One region of the Colwellia sp. BRX9-1 genome, then DNA from elsewhere that is predicted to be linked to it. Evidence: predicted binding sites of a transcription regulator. Region 1 holds the regulator's gene; each other region holds the start of a gene.
The links. Region 1 encodes FNR, which switches genes on or off when oxygen is low (the NO sensors DNR and NnrR bind a similar motif). Its sites were predicted from a motif close to TTGATCTAGATCAA; they were not measured.

Region 1 (5,802 bases):
AATTACACCAATAATTCAGGTGAAAATTTATGCTATTTTCCAATATCAAATCAACTTGCTATAATGTTGAAAAATTTACACAAAGGTAGTCATTTTCGTGGATGAAAAAAAAGTAGTACAAATTGGTGGTAGCATAGAAAAGTCTTTGCAGGGTGAATATACTATTGACGTTTCTTCGGTATTAAAAGAGGCGTGGCAATTAACACTTCGCTCGCGAATCGCTATTAATTTAGGATTACTTTTTACGCTTATTTTGGGGATTGTTGTTTCATTTTTGATCAGTAATACCATGGGTGGTATTGAACAAGTGATTAAAGACCCACAATCAACAACATTATTAAATATTGTTGTCACTATGGTTATCTATCCTTTTTTAGTTGGTGTCGAGATGATGGGCGTTTTTCATGCCGTTGGTTTAAAAACCAATAGTAAATTAATTTTTGCTTTCTTAAAACGAGGCAGTTGGGTTGCTGTTTGTGCGCTGTTAACGTCAGTATTAATAACTTTAGGTATGAGTTTATTTGTTTTTCCAGGTATTTATTTAGCGGTCGCCTTGTCATTAGTACTGCCGCTTGTAGTAGATAAAAAATTATCACCGATAAAAGCTATCACCTTGAGTTTACAAGTTACACGTTTTCAGTGGTTTAAGTTACTCGCTATTTATAGCTTACTATTTTTAACTTTATTTTTATCTTTAATCCCCTTAGCCATTCTTGCTAAAACACAATTTTCAGTGATTGGTGTTATGCTTTTCTTAGTCGCATTAACATTTATAGCGCCGCTATTTTATAATGTTAAAGGCATTTTATATCGAGAAATTTTTGGCATGCAGTTACAAGCGACGGATGTACCCGCTCAGCAAACGAGTGATACATTTTCAGCGTAAAGCTCTGTGCAAAACCTTATTGTTAACAAAAAGGCTACTATGATCATTCAATATTTGATGAGAACTGTGTTAATAAGTGTATTTTTTCTTGCGCTTATTGCGCCCTTCACTTTTTTAGCGCCAACTTTTGAACTTCCCACGCCGGAAGTAACAAACGTTGTTATCGTTCCTGTGGTCAAGGCGAAAGTAAAAGTGGTTGAGCAACCGCTTCATAACGTTAAGATCCCAAACTTTGCTTCTATAAGCGATGTTAAAACGAAAAAACGTCAGTTTTTCCGTTATATTTATCCAGCAATAGCGCAAGAGAATAGCAATATTCTTATGTTAAGGGCAGAAGTCTCCTTGATGATAGAAACACTTTTCCTCGAGGAAAATCTTTTAGCAGATCAACAAGCTTTGCTTGAGCGATTAATTAAGAAATATAAAGTTAATCAAAAACACTCGCCGCTACAGCAACTTAATGAATTATTGTTGCGTATTGATATTGTGCCTGTTGAACTAGTATTAGTGCAGGCAGCCAATGAATCAGCTTGGGGCACTTCTCGTTTTGCTCGAGTTGGTTTAAACTTTTTTGGTATGTGGTGCTATAAAAAGGGTTGTGGCATGGTGCCAAGAGGAAGAGATGACGGTGCTAAACATGAAGTAGCGGCATTTAATAGTTTAGAGCATGCGGTACAGCGTTATTTACACAATATTAATACAAATCATGCTTATGGTGTTTTTCGTTCAATTAGAGGGCAGTTACGCGCTCAAGAACAACCACTATCGCCACAAATCTTAGCAACAGGATTACTGCGTTATTCTATTAGAGGCACTGATTATGTCTTAGAAATAACAGAAATGATCCGCCATAATAAAGTGTATTTTGATAAAATATTGTCGAAGCCAAAACCTAAGGTTATTTAGGCTCGGCTTATTGTATTACGCGTCAGATAATGATGGCGAGCGATAACATTCATTCTTTTAACTGGTGTTGTTATCGCGCTTAGATACTTGGTATTAATTAAGGTAGATTCTACTTTATTTCTATAATATTCAAACTGTTACTTAATGAAAGTTTGGCTTTTGAATTGTCTTCAATATTGACGTTGTTTGTTAATTGAGCGGCAATAATAGGTTCATCATCAAAAGCGATATCGCCACCATTGATAATGCCTGAATCAGCGTTAATCCCTTTAAAATCAAAAAGTTCACTGTCACACAAATGTGATGGAACCACATTGCGAATGGCAGTAAACATAGATTCAATTCGTCCTGGATGATTAACATTCCAGTCCTGTAACATTTTCTTAATGTTTTGACGTTGTAAATTAGGTTGAGAGCCACATAAATTACAAGGAATAATTGGGAACGCTTTTAGTTGTGCATATTGGATGAGTTCTGCTTCTTTACAAAAAGCTAACGGTCTAATGACGACATGCTCACCATTATCAGAGACCAATTTTGCTGGCATTGATTTTAATTTACCGCCATAAAACATATTTAGCATCAGTGTTTCAACCATGTCATCACGATGATGGCCTAGTGCAATTTTAGTTGCGCCTATTTCTGCCGCGACCTTGTATAAAATAGCTCTGCGTAAACGAGAGCATAAACTGCAGGTGGTCTTCCCCTCAGGTATTTTATCTTTAACAATAGAGTAGGTATCTTCTTGCGCAATTTTATATTCAACACCTAAAGCTTCTAAGTATTCGGGAAGGATATGCTCAGGAAAACCGGGTTGTTTTTGATCAAGATTAACGGCAACGATATCAAAATGAATGGGCGCTGATTCTTTTAACAACATTAAAATAGCCAGTAGGGCGTAACTGTCTTTGCCACCCGATAAGCACACCATTATTTTATCGCCATCTTCTATCATATTATATTGCGCGATAGCTTGGCCAACATGTCGTCTTAAGCGCTTCTCAAGTTTACTCAGCTGTATTTTTTGGCTGGGTGTTAAAGATGTTATTGGTGTCGCTGATTGAGCGCTCATAGTGTTTCCTAGAGATATTTGAAATAAAAAGTATGAATTTTACCGCGCGTAGTATAGCAAAAAGCCAAGGAAATCCTCGGCTTTTTAATGGATATTTACATATTTCAATATTAAGCTAATGGCGAGAGGTAACCATCAGGTTTTATCGCTAAGACATCACAGTTAAGGCGGTCAATGACATGCTCTGCAGTATTACCAATAAGTGCCGCTGAAATCCCCGTTCGACCAATAGTACCTAACACAACTAATTCAGCATCAACGTGCTTAGAAATACTTTGAATAACATCTTCAGGTAAACCTTCTTTAACATGGGTATTTTTAAGCGGAATATTAAAGCTATTAGCATGGTCTTTCATCGCACTTTTGTGATGATTAAACATAGTGTCGTTATATTCAGAGGCGTTAAACTCTGGAATTTCAATGGCAATATTTACTGGCGTACCTGGATAAGAATTCACCAAATGAACATTGGCTTTAATCAGTGAAGAAAACACTATTGATTCTTGGGTTAACTTATTATTAAGCGCTTTGTGCTCATCATCATCGCTACCGATATTGAGTGCGGTAAGTAAATTACCATTGCTTGGCCAGCTATGGTCTTTAACCAGTAATACTGGGCAGGGACATTTCCTTAATATATGCCAATCTGTTGGCGTAAAAATAACCGACTTTAGCTTGTCATGTTGATGGGTGCCTTTGATGACAATATCGAAGTTTTCAGCCAGTACTTTTTTTATGATCTTTTCAAATGGGCGATTATGCCAAATAATACAGGTATCTATGGTTATGTCTTGGTGATCAGTTTCTGAAATCTTTTCGTCTAACCATAGTTTACGATCATTAATAACCGATTGACGCATTGCTTCTCGCTCGTCGCCAGAAAGCATGGTGGTCATTTCATAAGATAAATCATAAATGGTTAAAAATGCAGTGATCTGTCCGCCACTATGTCGTGCTAATTCAATCGCACGTTTCAACGCTTTTTGATTTTCAGTGGTTGGATCAATAACGGCTAATATTTTTTTATACTTATCCATAATATTTACTCCCTAGTTATTAAATAATATTAATAATAGACCATAATTAATAGATATTATTTGCTTTAAATCATAATATTTCAATAAAAAAAATGCTTAACATCTTTAATGTTAAGCATTTATCTATAATTATTTAAAAAAGCGATAAACTACAGTGAAGCACACTCGTTAAGTTTATCCATATTAAGTATTGTGATGAGTTTTCCATCAACTGTGATTAATTCATTTTTTTGAAAACGATTTAATAATCTACTGATGGTTTCAACCGTTAAACCAATATAATTACCAATGTCACTTCGCGTCATCGTTAGGCGAAAATCTGTTAGTGACATACCCCGTGCATGATAGCGACTGGCTAAGGTTGAAATAAAAGTTGCTAAGCGTTGTTCAGCATTTTTGCGGTTAAGTAGCGTTAACATTTCTTGATCTGAGCGGATTTCGGAACTCATCATGCGAAGAATTTGTTTTTTCAACTTAGGCATCGTATTCGATAATGAATCTAAAGTATTGTAAGGTATCTCACAGACCATAGATGTTTCTAAGGCTTTTGCAAAACTAGGATGCTCTGACTCAGCAATAGCATCAAAACCTAATAAATCACCCGCTAAATGAAAACCGGTAATTTGTTCTTCACCTTGTTCATTAACCGTAAATGTTTTGAATGTTCCAGAGCGAATAGCGTATAAAGCTTGCATTTTGTCGCCATCTTGGAAAATTTGTTCGCCTTTATGAATAGGGCGTTTACGGTCAATAATGCTGTCTAGTGTATCGAGTTCTTTATCATTTAAAGAGAAAGGTAAACACAGCTCGCTGATACTACAGTTTTGACAATGAATATGTTGAGATGTAGAACATGGCTTTTTATACATATTAACCTAAATGAGTTATCCCTAATTTATCGATCATATTAAAACAATTGCTTATATGCAAACATTAAACTGTATATTCCGTATGAAATTATCATTAGCGCCATTATTTTCTTGAATTTCGTGTTTGTTACCAACGACTTTATACCAAAAGAGCCAAGTGAAAGACTTAACAAGGCTGGTAAAGTACCTAAACCAAAACTGGTCATAATTAGGGCGCCACTGAGGGCACTTCCACTGGCTAAGGACCAAGTTAATGTTGAGTAGACTAAACCACAAGGTAACCATCCCCAGACTGCTCCTAATGCTAGCGCTTGTTTAGCATTATTAATGGGAATAAACCTTTTACTTAACGGGGATAGATAGCGCCAAAGGAACTTACCCATTTTTTCAACTTTTGATAGCCACATTAACCATTGGCCTAAATACAAGCCTAATAAAATTAAAAATACCGCTGCAAATAACCGTAAAAAACCTAATGGAACGCCAATATTCTTTATTGCAATAGAACTACTAAATCCAACGATTGCCCCAATTAAGCTATAAGAAAAAATTCGGCCAACATTATATGCACCGACCAGCTTAAATTTATCGCTGCCTTTTTGTTGCGGTGATATAGCAGATGTTAACATCGTTGTTATACCACCGCACATACCGATACAATGTCCCGAACCTAACAAGCCGATGATGAATGCCGATAAATAATCTATACTCAACATGGCTGTTATTTACTACCCGTATCATTTTTAGCTGTATTTTCGCTATGGGTTTCAGTGGACTTTTTGGTGGTAGTGTTTTCATCTTCATCAAACAAGATACTCATACCTTGTTTCTCTAAATCATCAAATTGTTCAGTTTTTACTGCCCAAAAAAATAAATAAATGGCGATAGAGGTTAGGATTATCGCTATGGGGATCAAAATATAAATAATGCTCATGGTCTTTATGCTCTATTATAAGTTTGCGTTTACTTTTTTAATAAACGTAACGAGTTAGTGATAACCAATATCGAACTTGCAGACATACCTATAACCGC
Region 2 (5,802 bases), on a different contig from region 1:
AGGATTACCAAAGAAAAACTTTAAAGCATCTGGTACTTTAGATTTATCTTCGTGGGTACCAGTAACCGAAATTAGCACGACACCCGGAGTAACCTTCTCTAGCATCGGCGCTAAACTTGGCAACTGTTGACCACTAACGGAAAAAGGTAAATTGGCTTGGACGGGCAAACTTGCCACGGCAATAGAGCCGGAAAGAAGAATACTTGTTGCTAAAACAGACAGTTTTTTCATAAAAGAGACAACCTTCTTATAAACATAAATGATTAATGTAATTTTATACTTAACTAAAGACCTATGCTGTGTGCGTTAGTTCCAAAGAACATTAGCCTACATTTGTAACACTTTGTTTCTTGTCGGCAAAAAGTCCACTCGCTTGACCTGAGTAGTCAAGTGGTGGTTCTGTGCTTGTTTCTTCACTCTTACGTTCGGCTCGGCTGTGACGTAATGATACGGTTTGTGCAAGTTGTTCTTGTGTTTCTTTTGAGAAAAAAGGCATGCCATCAACGTCTGAAGGTGTTGCTTGTTTTAATAACTGCGTACTTTTTTCCATTTGCAACATGGCTGTTTGGCAAGTGCTATTCATTTTGTCCAAAAGTATTGTTGAATCATCTAAATGTTCTGCAACATCGAGTTTATATTGCGCTAAAGCGGCTTCACTATTACTAACGCGTTCACTAAGTTTCTGGTTGTCTTGGACTGATGCAGATAAAAAACGACTAGCAACAAAACCTATTGCCGCACCAACTAATAAAAGAAAAATTGCTAAAACTATATCCATAGTGTCAAACCCTCGTTATATTCAATAAAATTAGTAAAAATATGGGAACTTATTTTGTATAATAGCGCTTCTGTTCGCGCTTACCTAATGAATATGATTGCGAATTTGTTAATTTCAAGAAAATATTTCATTAGTCCTGTAAAGACTTTGTGAAACAAAATATAAGTGGCCAATAAATGATCAAGCTTTCACCTCTAGATAAGTATAATGAAGATTTAACTCGTGATGATTTTTTACATGACGATGCGCAGGAAAATGCGGTAAAAAACTTACAGCGTCTCTATGAAGATCTTCAAAATAAACCCTTACCCGTTGAAGGATTTAAGAAGGTGCTTAATCGCTGGAAGCGCATTGTTGCCTCATCTGAAACCAAAACCATACAAGGACTTTATTTTTGGGGTGGCGTTGGTCGAGGGAAAACTTATTTAGTTGATACATTTTATGATTGTTTGCCTTTTGAAAATAAAATGCGTGTTCACTTTCATCGCTTTATGCACCGTGTTCATCAAGAATTAAAAACATTAACCGGGCAAGCTGACCCATTGAAAATAATTGCCAAACGTTTTGCTGATGAAACCTGCATTATTTGTTTTGATGAGTTTTTTGTTTCCGACATTACCGATGCAATGATCCTTGGCGCTTTGTTTGAAGAATTATTTGCACATAATGTTACTTTAGTGGCAACGTCAAATATTATACCTGACGGTCTGTACCGAAATGGTTTGCAACGCGAACGTTTTTTACCAGCCATTAAACTCATCAATAAACATTGTGATGTGGTAAATGTCGATAGCGGTATTGATTACCGTTTGCGAACCCTAGAGCAAGCCGAGATTTACCATGCTCCACTTGATGCAGAGGCAAGTGAAAACCTGGCGCAATATTTTATTCAATTGTCGGTCAAACCAGGTAAGAAAGATGTTGACGTTAAAATAAATAATCGCTCATTATCGGCGATTGAAGAGTCAGACGGTATTGTGCACTTTGACTTTTCGGTGTTGTGTGAATCCGCACGTAGTCAAACTGACTATATGGAGATAAGTCGTTTGTATCACACGGTATTATTAGCAAATGTTAAACAAATGAGTGTCGATCGTGAAGATGCGGCCCGTCGATTTATTGCCTTGGTTGATGAATTTTATGAACGTAATGTAAAATTAATTATTTCTGCTGAAGTCGAAATGGAAAATTTATACAGCCACGGTGGTTTGGAATTTGAGTTCAAACGTTGTTTAAGTCGTTTACAAGAAATGCAGTCACATGATTATTTAGCAAGTAAGCACTTACCTTAGTGAGATAGTAAAACTTACTTAAAGATAATTATAAAAATGCCGATTTAACGATCGGCATTTTTTTATGCCAATTTTAGCGTTATTACGCTAACTAGCTATATGTTGTGTTATTTATTGATCTTGATCGCAATATGTAGTGCTTTGGCTTTTGTCATTTATTTTTATAGGTAATATACACCAAAAATAAAATGATAAAGGAATGCTGATGACAAACGCTTTTTCACCAGGCTTAGCGACAAGTATTAAATTACAAGACGCTTCAGTTGATATTTGGGATAAAAAATACCGCTTAAAAGACAAACATGGCCACCCGCAAGAGAATACTATTTCAGAAACATTTCATCGAGTTGCCTTAGCGCTCGCGGATATAGAAAATAAAGATAAGAAAAAGTGGTACGAGAAATTTGTTTGGGCGATGGAGTGTGGCGCCTATCCTGCGGGACGAATAATATCAAATGCAGGTGCCGAAAAATTTAAGCCCGCCACATCAACAATAAACTGCACGGTTTCAGGCACTATCGACGATTCAATGACGGGTATATTAACTGCGGTGCACCAAGCAGGCCTAACGTTAAAGGCGGGGTGTGGTATTGGTTATGAATTCTCAACTTTAAGACCCAGTGGTGCCTTTGTTGCTGGCGCCGGTGCCACAACTTCAGGTCCACTGTCGTTCATGGATATCTTCGATAAAATGTGTTTTACCATTAGTTCTGCCGGCGGGCGGCGTGGTGCGCAAATGGGGGTTTTTGATATCTCTCACCCTGATGTTAAACGTTTTATTTTAGCGAAGCGCGAGGATGGTCGGTTACGGCAATTTAATTTATCACTACTGATCAGTGATGAATTTATTGCTGCTGTAAAAAATCAACAAGACTGGTTACTCAATTTTCCTATTTCTCACCAAGAGTTACTTGCCGATGATATCGCTATCACCGATCGGGATAAAATACTCTTCAAAGAGAATTATTTTGATAACGCTTATATTAAAAAACATAATTATGTATTGAATCATGAAGGTAAAATCGCCTGTAAAATTTATAGCTCGATACCAGCTGTTAGGCTGTGGGATATGATAATGAGCAATACATTTAACTATGCTGAACCAGGTTTTTTACTCATTGACCATGCTAACGAAATGAATAACAACTGGTTTTGTGAAAAACTACGTGCAAGTAATCCCTGCGGCGAACAAATATTACCACCCAACGGTGCTTGTCTGCTGGGTTCAGTAAATTTAGTTAAATTTGTTGAGCAACCTTTCACTTCTAGTGCGAAATTTAATTGGGATAAATACCGCGAAGTTATTAAAGTTTTTACCCGCATGCTCGACAACGTAGTAGAAATTAATGGCTTACCACTGCCTGAACAACAGCAAGAAATTCAAAGTAAGCGCCGTCATGGTATGGGGTACTTAGGATTAGGCTCAGCTCTGACATTATTAAAAATACCTTATAATAGTCCTGAAGCCCTGGCTTTTACTGACAAAGTATCAAAAGTTTTAGCGATAACGGGGTGGCAAGAAGCGTTAAATTTAGCAAAAGAAAAAGGCCCTGCGCCGATACTTGCACAAACGTTCGTGGTAACTCAGCAAATGCTAGTAAAACGCCCCGAAATGATAAAAGACGGCATAAAAGTGGCGGATAAAATCAAAGGTTCAGTTCTGCACGCAAAATACAGTCGTTATATGCAGCGTATCGCTGAAGAAAATCCTGAACTTGTCGAAGCGTTAGCTGAGGTTGGCGCCCGTTTTACACATCATTCTTCAATAGCACCCACAGGCACTTTAGCGCTCAGTCTAGGTAATAATGTATCTAATGGTATTGAACCAAGCTTTGCACATGAATATCACCGCAATATTATTCGTCAAGGTAAGAAATCAAAAGAATCCGTCGCTGTTTCAAGTTATGAACTGCTGGCATATCGTCATTTTATCAATAAAGATGCTTTGGCATATAGCGAAGATGACAATAAAAAGCTGCCTAACTATTTTGTATCTGCCGATGCCATCGCTCCTAAAGAACATGTTGATATTCAGTCTGCGGCACAATACTGGATAGACTCGTCTATTTCAAAAACAATTAATGTTCCAACTGATATCGATTATGAAAACTTCAAAGATATCTATTTGTATGCATACGACCAGGGCTTGAAAGGCTGTACGACTTTTCGTTTTAACCCAGAAGTCCATCAAGGCGTATTAGTAAAAGACGAAGAACTCGCTAATGTAACGTATCAGTTTACCTTAGCCGATGGCACTGAGATTTTAGCGAAAGGTAATGAAGAGGTGGTTTACGACGGCGAAACGCATACGGCTGCAAATCTTCATGACGCTTTAAAAGAAGGTTACTACGGTAAGCTCTAAAAGCCCTGGCAAAAAATAACGAGGAAACTAATAATGAGAGAAATTAATCAAGCGATCACTGCGGTTAAGGTGTTAGTTGCTGATCAGCTGCCTGTTAAAGAAAAAATAAAAGGCATCGCGGATAAACTCACCGAAAGTACAAAACGTCCTGAAATGTTAATTGGTTCTACTTATAAAATAAAACCGCCAGTATCAGACCATGCTCTTTATATTACTATTAATGATATTTTGCTCAATCAAGAAAGTGACCAAGAAACTCGCCGTCCTTTCGAAATTTTTGTCAATTCAAAAAATATGGAGTTTTATTCTTGGGTAGTGGCGCTAACACGGGTTATTTCAGCGGTATTTCGCAAGGGAGGTGACTGCACCTTTTTAGTCGAAGAGCTAAAAGCAGTATTTGACCCCAAAGGTGGCTATTACCAAAGAGGCACAGGTATATTTATGCCATCGGTGGTCGCTGATATTGGCCATGTTATTGAAACACATTTAAAGGCATTAGATATGTTGCCAAAAAGTGAAAGAGATAACCACCAACAAGCCTACATTGAGGAAAAGCGCCAAACAATAAAAGCTAAAGAGGGAAGTGAGCTATTAGCTTTTCCAACCACAGCAAGCCAATGTGTAAAATGTTATCAAAAGTCGGTAATCTCATTAGACAATTGCGCTACTTGCTTAAATTGCGGCGATTCAAAATGTGGTTAGTTACTAGCTAGCGATTGTATTCGTGATAAAAGTTTAAAAAAAGTGCAATTGATTGTGATTTATAGGTGATCTTAGTAGATAACTTCTGTATAATCCGCGCTCCCTGCGTTACAAATGCCTACTGTTTTTGACTTTTGTGAAAAGTAGTGGCGATGGACTCGATACTCGAAGGGGTAGAGCGTGGTCTTTTTAACCGGTGATGCTAATTCTTAGCATTCATCATTTAAAGTAACATAATAAATATTGGGTTTTTTAATGAAAACTTTTGTAGCAAAACCAGAAAGCGTACAACGCGAATGGTTCTTAGTGGACGCCGAAGATAAGACTTTAGGACGTATCGCTACTGAAATTGCAACCCGTTTACGCGGCAAGCATAAAGCAGAATATACTCCTCACGTAGATACTGGCGATTACATCGTTGTTATTAACGCTGAGAAAGTGAAAGTAACTGGTAATAAAGCGAAAGGTAAAATTTACTACTCGCATACAGAATTCCCAGGCGGTCTTAAGCAAATTAGTTTTGAAAAACTAATTGAAAAAGCTCCAGAGCGTGTTTTAGAATTCGCAGTTAAAGGTATGTTACCTAAAGGTCCTTTAGGTCGTGAAATGTTCCGTAAGCTTAAAGTTTACGCGGGCACTGAACATAAGCATACTGCACAACAACCACA
Region 3 (5,802 bases), on a different contig from region 1:
TCTGTACCTTTAATGACATGTACTGCGTAACCCGTATCGAGGTGAGCAATAATTTTCTTAGTATCACCATCAATAATGGCGGCAGTACCTGCGTCACGTTCGATAACAACAAAGAAGTTTTTCCAATTTAAACCATGCATTGGTTTAGTTGGATAATCTTTCGGTGCTACATATTCTTTGGTGTAAGAGCGCATTTGCGCTAAAGACATTTCTGGAGGAATAGGTGGTTCCATCTGAATGAAGGTCGCTAAATTAGCTATTTCTTCTTTACTGAATAAATCGTCAAAGTTATTCATACCACCTTCAGTACCTAAAGAAATAATCTTCTCTAAACGTTGCTGGCCTTTTTTTAAAGTATTTTCAGGCTCTAAATTTTTGCCTGTTGCGCCTTTACGCAAAGTACCATGACAACCAGCACAGCGTTGAAAGTATTGTAATTTCGCTTTATCAAAGTCAGCCTCAGACAAAGTCGGCTCTGTTGCTGATACAGACAGACTAATACCAGTAACGGCCATTCCTATTGCTAAACCAAGTGCTGACAAGCCATATTTAATTATTTTCATCGTCATTCTCCAGATATTTTTACGAGCTTAATGTTTTGGATAATTCTTATTTTTTCAGTGTTCTACTCTAATTTTATTTTTATTTTTATTAGAATTTCGGTTATTTCGCTTTAATAAAAGTCGAAACTGAAACACCAATAAACAAATTCGTCGTTGTTAACGTTCTGGTCTACGCGCTTTATTATTGAAAGCAACTTAAAATCAATTACAAGAAAAAGTGTTAGTCCAGTAAACAAATGTAACTATTCATTACTTCAGGAATAAATAACCTGATTCAGATCAAGTTTTAAAAGTTTTAGTCATCAATGAATTTGCAACTTGATCAAGGTCAATAAATCAGGCGTTTTTAGAAGACTTAAGCTATTTTCGTATTAGAATCACCACAGAAACCAACTACTTAACCACATTAATTTTAGGGGTATTATTTATGAATAACCGCACTAAGTCTTTACTATATGCCGCCACTATTGGTTTGATTATTGTTGCTATTTTTTTAGGCTTTTTATCAAGCATGGCCAATCCAGTTTCTTGGGTATTAATTGTTGTGCTAGCACTGGTACCTTTGATTTATAAGAAAACAAATCAAAGCAATCAGCTGGAGTGGCAAGAAGAATATAGCGTCGGCATTGAAAGTTTAGATAATGATCATAAAAAACTGATTAACTTACTTAATCAGTTCACTACTGCCTATGACTATGCGATGAGTGAAGATTTTGAACGTCAAGCATTGAGTAATTTAATTGCTTACACAAAATATCATTTTGAACGAGAAGAAAATTTACTTGTTGAGCATAATTTTATTGATGTTGAAGCCCATAAAAAACAACATAAGGTGATGATAGCTCAAGTTGAATCATTCGTTAGCTTGTATGATGAAAAAGGTCATGACGCACTATCTGAAGTCAGTAGTTTCTTAAAAGAATGGTTAATTAATCATATCAATGGCACCGACAAAGAATATACCCAGTGCTTAACAGCACATGGCGTAAAGTAAGAAGTATCCAAAAATATTACTCAAAAGAAATCTCTATTATTGTAGAAATTATTGCTAGTGATCGGCCGCTTTATTACGTTTGTTTGTTTATCACCTAAAGAATAGTGTTTCAGAGTAAAAGCAATAAAGGTTCAATTTAAGCCTTGTTGATTTTACACCAGGGTAAGGATTATTCTCACTCAATGTATTGACGAATAAAACTCAACACACATAACCTGAGTATTGCCTTATTTTAACACTGCTGCCTGACTCTCCTACTGCATCGATATAAACAGAAGTGTCGATAACATCGATGCAGAGAATGATAATGCAGGCACGCCACTGCACTATTTCGTACCTTGATGTAGCTATTCAGTTTTTTATCAGAATCAAAACTGATCGTTGACGAACAAAGATACACTCATCCCTTGAAAGATAGGCTGTCTAAAAATAGCCATCATGAACATAAAAGCCTATTCATAATAGGCTTTTTATTCATCTTAAGTTCTTGTGTTAATATTTTTCTAACTTAAGCTACCAAGCATACTTGATTTGTACTGAGCCATTAATGCCCGCCGCAGCTAAGGTATCTAATAGTGGATCATTCGCTTCAAATCCGTTTACGTCAGACCAATGAGCGTATTTTTTGTCCGTTATATTATATATTGCTGCAGCTAAAGTTATTTTATCGCTAAAACTGTAATTAACCACCAAGTCAAACGTTGTATAGCCAGACGTTGTAGCTAACTTATTGTCGGGATCATCAATATCTGATTTTCCATCAACTAAGCTGGCATTAAATGCAATAGATGCATTTTCATCAGCACTTAACCATTGCACACCAAGTAGAGCATGATTGGGTTGTATTTCATTTAATGGTTGCTCTGTATCTTTATTTTCACCATCGCTCCAAAATAAATTACCATAGGCAGTTATACTATTATTGCTATTAAAAACATTATCAAATTTACCTTTGTAGCTAAGTTCAACGCCATAGATTTCTGCATTATCAATATTTTGAGATTGAAATATTAATCGTTGCACTGCTGGATCAAACCCTAAGTTAACTTTTGTTTGAATAAAGTCTTTATAATCATTTAAAAAGCCAACCAAGTTAAATGTATGTTGTTCAATATCAACGCTATAACCTATTTCATAGCCATGAGTTTTTTCAGATTTTAAATCGGCGTTTGGAATGGCTCGCATTTTAAACATTGGAATGTCTAAACCAATATTAGCGTCTTCAAAAGGGGGAGCTCGAAAACCTTTAACGTATTGAAGATAGACTTTGCTGTTATTATTTATTTGATAAACAACACTCAATTTAGGTGAAAAACTATCTTCACTGATATAAACAATTTCAGTAGCAGGATTATCTTCTAAATACATAACATCAGGTTTAGGTGTTAATTTATAACGATCATAACGAATCGCCGGAATAATGGTGAAATTAGTACCCTCTATGGCAATTTCATCATTAATATAAATACCTAACTCTTTAACCTCTGAAATAGGAAAGTCTCTTACAGGAAATACCTCAGATAAAATGTTATTTGTTGACACACCTGTGGCTATATTAGTTTGTACACCGTTTCGCATTTCTTTAGTTTTACTCTTACTTAACTCTAAGCCATAACCAATATGCTGAGTGGTACCACGAGTATCAATATTAGTATAAAAATTAAACCTTAATCCTTGCACTTCTTGTTCATAAAAAAAGTCTCTGTCATAAAGGTACTCTTTACCCCTAGATACCCTGCTTTCATCAGTGAGTTGTTGTGTTTCAGTATTTTGATCATAAAGTCGAATATAACCACCTTCTAACCAATCATTTTCTAAAACAAAATCATAAGTTACTAAAAAATTTTCGCGAACAGTTTCATCATCACCTAGTAATAAATGAGTTGACTCAAAACGCCCTAACCCCAAAATTGCACGCATATCACTTTGGCTATCACGTGAAAAGTAATCATAACTAAAACTGATTTCTTGGTTGTCTGATATTTCATAATAGTACTTAGCAAGAAAAGACTGAGTTTCGTTATCTTGAATATCTTTAGCTAAATCTGTTGATGTGTTGTGATCAAACTCATGGCCTTTGCGCAAAGACCCTGAAAATAGCGCACTAGACTTACCATAAGCAAAAGCTGTATTTAAAGAAATAGCCTTACTGTCATCAATTGAGTAATAACCTGTTTTTAACCCCAAATAGACATCTTTGTCTGTTTGGCTGAGTAAATCAGATGGTTTTTTAGTCACATAAGAAATCACCCCACCTATCGCATCACTGCCATATATACTTGACGCAGGTCCTCGTAGAATTTCAACTTGTTTTATCAAATCAGGGTCGATCATGTTTCTGCCTGAGTTTGAATAGCTACCGACATTAAATTGTTCTGCAACCGGTACTCCATCTATTTCTGTTGCAATACGATTACCGGAAATGCCACGAATCGCAATATTTGAATCACCGAACCGACTGCCAGAATTAATAACATTGATACCCGCTTGATAACGAACAAGATCAGCGATATCGTGCACTAATTGTTTATCGATTGTCTCGCTATTAATGACTGAAACAGCACCGACAACGTCTTGAATTTTTCGTGGTGTTTTCCCAATAATAACGAGAACTTCAGTTTTTTCATCAATGCCTTGATGAATAACATCGTTGTTGTTTGCTATAGCAAAATGTGACGGTAATAAAATAGCTGTTAACGCTATATTAATTAATGACTTTTTATACATGTTAACTTCCTGTATGACCATAAAGTAGTAAAAGTGCTTTAATAATTCATCAGCAAAATTTGTGTATTTTATCCCAATGCAAATAAAATAATTCAACTGCCAAGTACATTATTTTGAAAATTCCAGCACTTCATATGAGTAATGTGGCGATTATAAATTAACGAAAAAGAAAAATGATGATCTTAAACAATACATACATACACAATGGTTGGCTGGAAAGGCTATTTGTTAAAAATTAGATCTACATCATGTTTTGAGATAAATAAGGATGTTTATTTAACATAAAATGCAATTCATCTCTTTGTTCTTTGAATGATGGTCATTACAGGAAAACGCTATCAAACGACAATATACTGGAGTTTTTTATTGATATAGCGATAAAAGGGATGTTATGACTTAGCATGTGACTGGGCGAAAGATTACCGCAAAACTGGCCGAGTGTTTTGCATAAAACGTCAAAAACATTAAAAATCGTGCCGATGTAAAACTAGTATTAACGCACTTAATTTTGAGTAGGCACTTAGCTGAAGATTAAACATTAGGGTAACGCAAAAGACATTACTGAGCATAGACAGACTCAGTAATATCAACTTACTTGCACTTCCCTTTTCTTCGGCGCCATCTTTTCAATTGGCGTATATAAGCGTCTTAATAAGACTTAATGAGTATGTAGTCACTCAATTGCATAAGCATAAATATCTTAACTAAGAGATAAATAGAGTTATCCTTGAATACCTGCTTTTATTAATACCGCACTATTGGGGAAACCGTCGGCGATTAAATCATGTTGTAATTGATATAAACGAATGGCTTTTCGACTTTTTGGTCCCCAAATACCATCAGGTTTTCCAACGTCAAAACCTAACGTATTAAGCTTTTCCTGAAGCGCTTGTAGTTCAGCAGGCTTATATAATACCTCCTTATTTTGAGCACTGACCTTTAAGCCGCTAGCCCCTTGAATACGGTTAGCTAACAAGCCAACAGAAAGCGCATAATTCTCAGACAAATTCCATTTCATAATAACATTAAAATTAGGGTAGACTAAAAATGCAGGTCCACCAGCGCCAGCAGGTAAGACTAACTCAGCATCAATTTTATAATCAGATAAAGCAGTACCATTAGCACGTGTTACGCCTAAAGCTTTAAAGGTTGCTAAGGGATAGAACTGATCAAACTCGACTTGTTGAAAAGCAAAGTTTTTTGGCAGCTGTACTTGACGACCCCAACGCTCTTTTTCTATCCAGCCAATGCTATTTAAGTAATTAGCCGCACTCGTTAACGCATCGGCTTCACTTTGCCAAACATCTACTTTACCGTCATCATCGCCGTCTAATGCATACTTTCTCAATGCTGAAGGCATAAACTGCATATGCCCCATGGCTCCGGCCCAAGAACCAGCGAGTTGCTTGGTGGTGACCGTTTTATTATCGATCAAATGAAACAGATCAAATAATTCAGCGGTAAAGTATTCACTACGTCGCTCATCACAGGCCAATGTGGCTAAAGAGTTTAACACCG
Region 4 (5,802 bases), on a different contig from region 1:
TTTAGGTTCATCCAAAAGTGGCCTTTAGCGTCTTCTGCAACCTTGGCACTTTTAGCGTTTGAACCATGAGAAATCGTTGCAAACAGTTTGTTTTTGACCTTGAAAACGCTAACGTCATCGCCAAATGGATAATAAAGTGAGCTTGCTGGTTTAGCTAATAAATAGTGCTCAGCCATTTGTTGGTTCATAGATTTCATTGACGTTTATCTCTATACATTAAAGGCTTAAATTTACGGTCTAATGAATTTAAGCATAGCAGTAAAGAGTGACTTTGGGTTAATGAGCAAGATGAGCAGAAGTTTCAGCCTAAAAAAATACCGATAAACAATCTATCGGTATTTTTTAGCAAAAGCTGAGCTTAGCTTAAATTAATAATAAGAAACTTGTGTTGGGATTGTTAAAATACTTTTACCAAAACGCTTTAACCAATAATATATCGCCGCAAAAATGGCAATGACAATGATGATGCTAATTCCCGCTGACAACGGATTAGTAGCAAAGGTTGCCACTTGATAAGTAAATGTCGCCGCTAAATAAGCCAATGAAAAGCTCCATAAAGCCGCAAATCCAGCCCAACGACTGCCAACTTCACTCTTTATTGCGCCCATAGCTGCTGCACAAGGTGTATAAAGCAAAATAAATAACAAGTAACTAAATGCGCCAATTTTACCGGCAAATGCAGCCTGCATAACGGTGAATGTTCCTTCATTAACGCCTTGTTCTTCTGCGGCGGTATGTAAGTTGGTAACATCTCCGATATCAGTCCCTAAAGGATCATCAGCTTGAATACCTAATAAGTTTTCTTTTATTGAATCCGTCGCGTCAGTCCACAACTCAGCCATTGACTTTAATGCTTCTGGCTCTGCATTCACATCGGTATAGAGACTATTAAATGTAGCCACTAAAGCCTCTTTCGCAAACAAGCCGGTAATAATGCCAACACTTGCTTGCCAGTTATCTTCCTTAATACCCATAGGTGCAAGTAAAGGGGTAACAACCTGAGCACTTTTACTTAATACCGACTCTTGAGAGTCTTGATGACCAAACTGACCATCAGTACCTAATGAGTTAAAGAAGTTGAGTACACAAACCACTAAGACAATCGTTTTACCTGCCCCCAAAATAAAAGACCGAGTACGTTGCCAAACACGATGCACTAGATAAGAAAGCTTAGGTATTTCATAAAGCGGTAATTCCATAATATTGACAGAATTTTTGCCCATTAATACCGTGTGCTTTAATAAAAATCCAGTGAATAGTGCTGCCGCTATACCGATTAAGTACAATAAGAAAACTAAGTTTTGCCCAGAATCCGGGAAAAATGCCGCAGCAAATAAAGCATATACCGGTAAACGTGCCCCACACGACATAAACGGTGACATCATTATGGTGGTGATACGTTCACGCTCACTATCAAGAATTCGTGCCGACATTACAGCAGGAACCGTACAACCAAAACCAACAATTAAAGGGACAAAAGCTTTGCCGGGTAAACCAATTTTTTGCATAGCACTGTCAACCACAAACGCTGCACGCGCTAAGTAGCCACTGCTTTCTAAAATCGATAAACCAATGAATAAACAAGCGATGATTGGAATAAAAGTAGCGACCGTTTGAATACCTAAGCCAGCTCCTTCAATTAAGGTTAGCAACCACTGAGGTAAATCATAACTTGATAAAAATCTTTGCGGGTAATCGACAAAAATAGCGCCGGCTAAAATATCAAAAAAGTCGATAAAAGCGCTACCAACATTGATTGCAAACATAAACAATAAGTACATCATGCTAAGAAAAACGGGCACACCTAACCAAGGATGAAGGATAAAATGGTCAAGGCGGTCACTTAAACTTATTGCCGGTGCTTTTTTGGAAGCCGGTAGACCCTTTTTAACATCGATCAATAACTGCTGAATAAACTCGTAACGCGCCTGCATAATACTAATAGCATCGGTATTGGTTTGCTGACAGCCACCTTGATCATTACAAGCGCCACATTCAAGATCAATTAACACCTCAGTTGAGTTTTTGTCCGCGAGTTTATTGACAATATCTGCTGATAACATTAATTTCTTTGGACGTTCACTTGCTTTAGGTAATTCAAGTAAAGCCTGTTCAACTTGTTTTAAGGTATCTTTAGCTAAGCTGTTGGCAATAATAACTTTACAGCCAAGTTCTTTGGCTAAAATATTTATATCAACGGTTTGCGCTTCTTTTCGATCAGATTTATTGATAACCAATAATACCGGTAAACCGAGTTCAAGTAGCTGAGTCGTTAAATACAACTGACGCTTTAATTGCGTCGCATCGACGACATTAATTAAACAATCAATGTCGTTATTTTTAAGAAAATCTTGGGTAATAGTCAGGTCTTTACTTTGTTCAGTTCGAGTGGCGAGAGAACTAATGCCAGGTAAGTCTGAAAGTAAAACTTGCTCATTATTAAATGAGAAGCGCTGCTGTTTTGTCGCTACAGTGACGCCAGTCCAGTTTCCTGTTTGTTGTTTCGCGCCCGTTAGAGCATTAAAAAACGTGCTTTTTCCTGAATTGGCAAAGCCAACTAGAGCCAAATGTAAAGCTTGTGACATTAGACGATTTCTATACCTATTTGTTGAGCAATACTCGGTGCTAAGCAAATTTTAGTACCATGGAGATGAAAGGCAAGTGGCCCATTAAATGGTGCTTTATGGGCTAATGATATCTCAGTTTTTAACGCAAAACCCTGCTCGATTAACTTTGAAGTCAAATCGAAATTTGTTGGCAACGTGCGGATCACCGCTCGTTGGGTACGCCTCAATTGTGAAAGGGTCATAAACAACAACTCAAATAATAATGATTATCATTTGATTCTACTTTACTATTAACTTTTCAGCAAGCGTATATAACAGCGTAATTGATCTAAATCAGCTTAAATTAATCTACTAATAAATTTGATTTAAAATTTAATAGTTTAGCAAGCGTTCAATATAATCATATTAAAAATATAACTGGATTTATCTGCGCAGCTTACGTAAAAATAGCGAAAAGGTAAGAGAGGTATTGTTATTATGAAAATTAAATATTACCTAATGAAACATCGCTGACAAATCCAAATAGCTTGTCAGCGATTTACTATTTTAATGACAGTATGATTTATAGATTAAAAGCTATATGTCATTTCTGCCCATGCACTGGTACCTTCTTCAGGTAAACGGTCCATAAACGTTACATCACTGCCTTTGACTCGGTTATAGCCACCTAAGTGATTTTGATATTCTTTATTGAGTAGATTATCAACGCCAAAACGAAGCGTTAATTGATTATTGACGTAATATTGAGCGTCTACATTCATCACACCATAACCAGCACTTGTTTGTTCCTGATTCGTTAATGAAATATCTTTTTGTGCGGCGGCCATCACTAAAACCATATTTACAGACCAATTCTCACTAAAGTAATTGGCACTTAACTGACCATTCAATGGCGCAATACGATACAAGTTATCATTAATATCACGACGTTCGCCACGTACGTAACTGACCACGGCTGATAATTGTATTTGATCATTTATAGTGTAATAGCCATTTACATCAGCACCATAAAGCTTAGCATCTACATTAGTAAACTTTAGAGGGTTATCATCACCCGCCATCATTTGGGCCATCATTTTTGCTGACATATCCAACATACCTAAAGGAGTACCTTGAATATAGTCATCAATATTTTGATAGAAGAAATGAGGTGTGATCATAACTTTTTCAGTTTGGTAGGTAAAACCGACATCCGCTTGATAAGCTGTCTCACTGTTAAGATCCATATTACCCACATAAGTGTTACCGTCGGCCAGCCCACCCGTTGATTCCATCGGGGTCCAGAGATAAAGCTCTTGATATGAAGGCGCTCTATTTTTTAAACCTACGCCTATATATAATGATAAATCTTTCGATAATTGAGTTTCCGTGCTTAATGCGATATCTATATTGGTATCATTAACACTGTGATCACTGTTATTAAAGTTATCCCGTAAGTCTATGGCTAAATCAGCCATCGTTGGCATAGCTGAATTCATATTATCCATCATTGCAGAGCCCATCGGCATAATCATCATTGCCATAGATGTTGCCACTTGACCTGCATCTAATTCAGCTCTTTTTAAACGGACGCCTAACTGAACTTTGGTATTGTTAAAGGTTTGCTGCCATTGTGCAAATAGCCCAAAGCGATCATCTTTGACATCATTAAAGTTTACCACGGCAAACATCGAGTTATTTGGATTGGTGATCACAGAGTCATGCTTGGCTAAATAACCATCGAAGCCAAATTCTAACTCACCAAAAGTAAAAGATTTACCCAGCGAAAAATTAAAATTAGTTGTTATACCCGTAGCATTATTACGACGATGTTTTTCTGGATTATTATTCAATCGCTTTTCAAAGTTAGTCATACCATGATCGGCATCGGTGTAGCCTAACAACCAATCTGCTTGCCAATCGGCCCAGATAAAGTTACCGTCTAAACTTGCTCGGTGACTATAAATATATTCTATATCCATAGGTAATGCTGGCGTACCCGAATCTTGGGTATCTGTATAATGGTAGCTAAAACCTGTTTCACTACTCTCGCCAAAATAACGTAAATCAGTGCCAAATTGTCGTTTAGCAAAATCAGTTGGCGATATAATTTTACTATCGCCACTTTCCATATTCTCACCTTCTTGAACATTGCCATAAAAAAGCCCAGCAATATCACCTTTGGTAAGATTAACCACCGATGATAATGTTTGCGCTTCATTATTGCTTCGAACACCTGCTTGTAAATCACCATTTATCGCGAGTTTCTCGCTATTATTGGCTTCTGCTTTACGCATTTTTACATCAATAGCACCACCCAAGGTATTTATGCCGGCAGAAACCGGGGCGATACCACGATAGACAGTCATAGACTCAACAATTAATGGCGTAGAATAACTTAAGGGTGTGTCCATAGCATTAGGACCAGCGCCAATGACCGCTTGTCCATCAAGTGTGGTTGAAATTCGGTCGCCATATAGGCCACGATATTGTGCAATACCCGTTACCGGGCCATTACTGTTGACATTTGCACCAGGGACCGACTTTAACCAACTCGCTAAATCGGGCTCCGTAGTCTTCCCTTGGGCATAACTTTCATTATTTTCAATGCCGATATGGTGACGTTGATGAGTGATAGTGATCACTTCAATCTCATCGAGGTTAGCCGTTGAATCAAACGTATTATTAGCAAAAGCACTAATAGACAAAAGACTGCTAAAAACTAATGAAGAGCTTATTGCTAAAGCAATGGGTTTAATTGAAAACGTCATAGTTGTTTCACTTACTTGTTTGAGTATACCAAATAGAATTAATACTATTGTGTTAGCTATAATCAATAAAAACAAAGTAAAAACAGTGAACTGCGACATAATGTCGCAATAAAAAATGACTTACTTGACCTAAGTCAAACAAGACATTTTAGAAGAGTAATCGTTATTTAACTAAAAACCTTAGCTACAGAGCTGATTAACGTTAAAAGCAAAAAATGCACAACTAGCTTATTTTCAAAGCAGACTAATTTAACCTATTAACGGCAGTTACTTTAAGCAACATAATTGCTTTAAACCTAGACAATAGTTAATAACTTATTGTCTTAATTACGGCGCTCTGCATTTTTATCTCCTAAAGTTTTCATGATATCTCGCCAAGTTAATATGCCAACGGGAATGCTATTTTCATCAACAATAGGAATACATGACGTTTTAGTCTGATTGAAAATATCAATGGCATCAAAAACATTAGCGTTAGGCGTTAA

Region 2: a site for FNR is predicted at 2,185-2,198, ahead of H4J76_RS04905 (adenosylcobalamin-dependent ribonucleoside-diphosphate reductase). Genes of this name have one in related genera too.
Region 3: a site for FNR is predicted at 882-895, ahead of H4J76_RS06125 (bacteriohemerythrin). Genes of this name have one in related genera too.
Region 4: a site for FNR is predicted at 2,891-2,904, ahead of H4J76_RS05495 (FeoA family protein). Genes of this name have one in related genera too.

What each region holds. Positions count from the first base shown of each region.
Region 1 covers NZ_JACGVM010000006.1:184,023-189,824, forward strand. Annotated here, with positions in the region: gene H4J76_RS08355 (DUF1415 domain-containing protein) at 1-14, shown strand, start outside; gene H4J76_RS08360 (hypothetical protein) at 98-886, shown strand; gene H4J76_RS08365 (glucosaminidase domain-containing protein) at 926-1,792, shown strand; gene ttcA (tRNA 2-thiocytidine(32) synthetase TtcA) at 1,902-2,864, opposite strand; gene uspE (universal stress protein UspE) at 2,975-3,901, opposite strand; gene fnr (fumarate/nitrate reduction transcriptional regulator Fnr) at 4,051-4,770, opposite strand; gene H4J76_RS08385 (sulfite exporter TauE/SafE family protein) at 4,809-5,486, opposite strand; gene ccoS (cbb3-type cytochrome oxidase assembly protein CcoS) at 5,492-5,704, opposite strand; gene H4J76_RS08395 (heavy metal translocating P-type ATPase) at 5,734-5,802, opposite strand, start outside.
Region 2 covers NZ_JACGVM010000003.1:119,770-125,571, reverse strand. Annotated here, with positions in the region: gene H4J76_RS04920 (Do family serine endopeptidase) at 1-231, opposite strand, end outside; gene H4J76_RS04915 (YhcB family protein) at 323-778, opposite strand; gene zapE (cell division protein ZapE) at 955-2,070, shown strand; gene H4J76_RS04905 (adenosylcobalamin-dependent ribonucleoside-diphosphate reductase) at 2,276-4,432, shown strand; gene H4J76_RS04900 (NrdJb) at 4,466-5,134, shown strand; gene rplM (50S ribosomal protein L13) at 5,390-5,802, shown strand, end outside.
Region 3 covers NZ_JACGVM010000004.1:113,554-119,355, forward strand. Annotated here, with positions in the region: gene H4J76_RS06120 (cytochrome D1 domain-containing protein) at 1-563, opposite strand, end outside; gene H4J76_RS06125 (bacteriohemerythrin) at 991-1,557, shown strand; gene H4J76_RS06130 (TonB-dependent hemoglobin/transferrin/lactoferrin family receptor) at 2,071-4,284, opposite strand; gene H4J76_RS06135 (lytic murein transglycosylase) at 5,006-5,802, opposite strand, start outside.
Region 4 covers NZ_JACGVM010000003.1:248,414-254,215, forward strand. Annotated here, with positions in the region: gene H4J76_RS05485 (MmcQ/YjbR family DNA-binding protein) at 1-188, opposite strand, end outside; gene feoB (ferrous iron transport protein B) at 369-2,585, opposite strand; gene H4J76_RS05495 (FeoA family protein) at 2,585-2,809, opposite strand; gene H4J76_RS05500 (TonB-dependent receptor) at 3,137-5,317, opposite strand; gene H4J76_RS05505 (CBS domain-containing protein) at 5,641-5,802, opposite strand, start outside.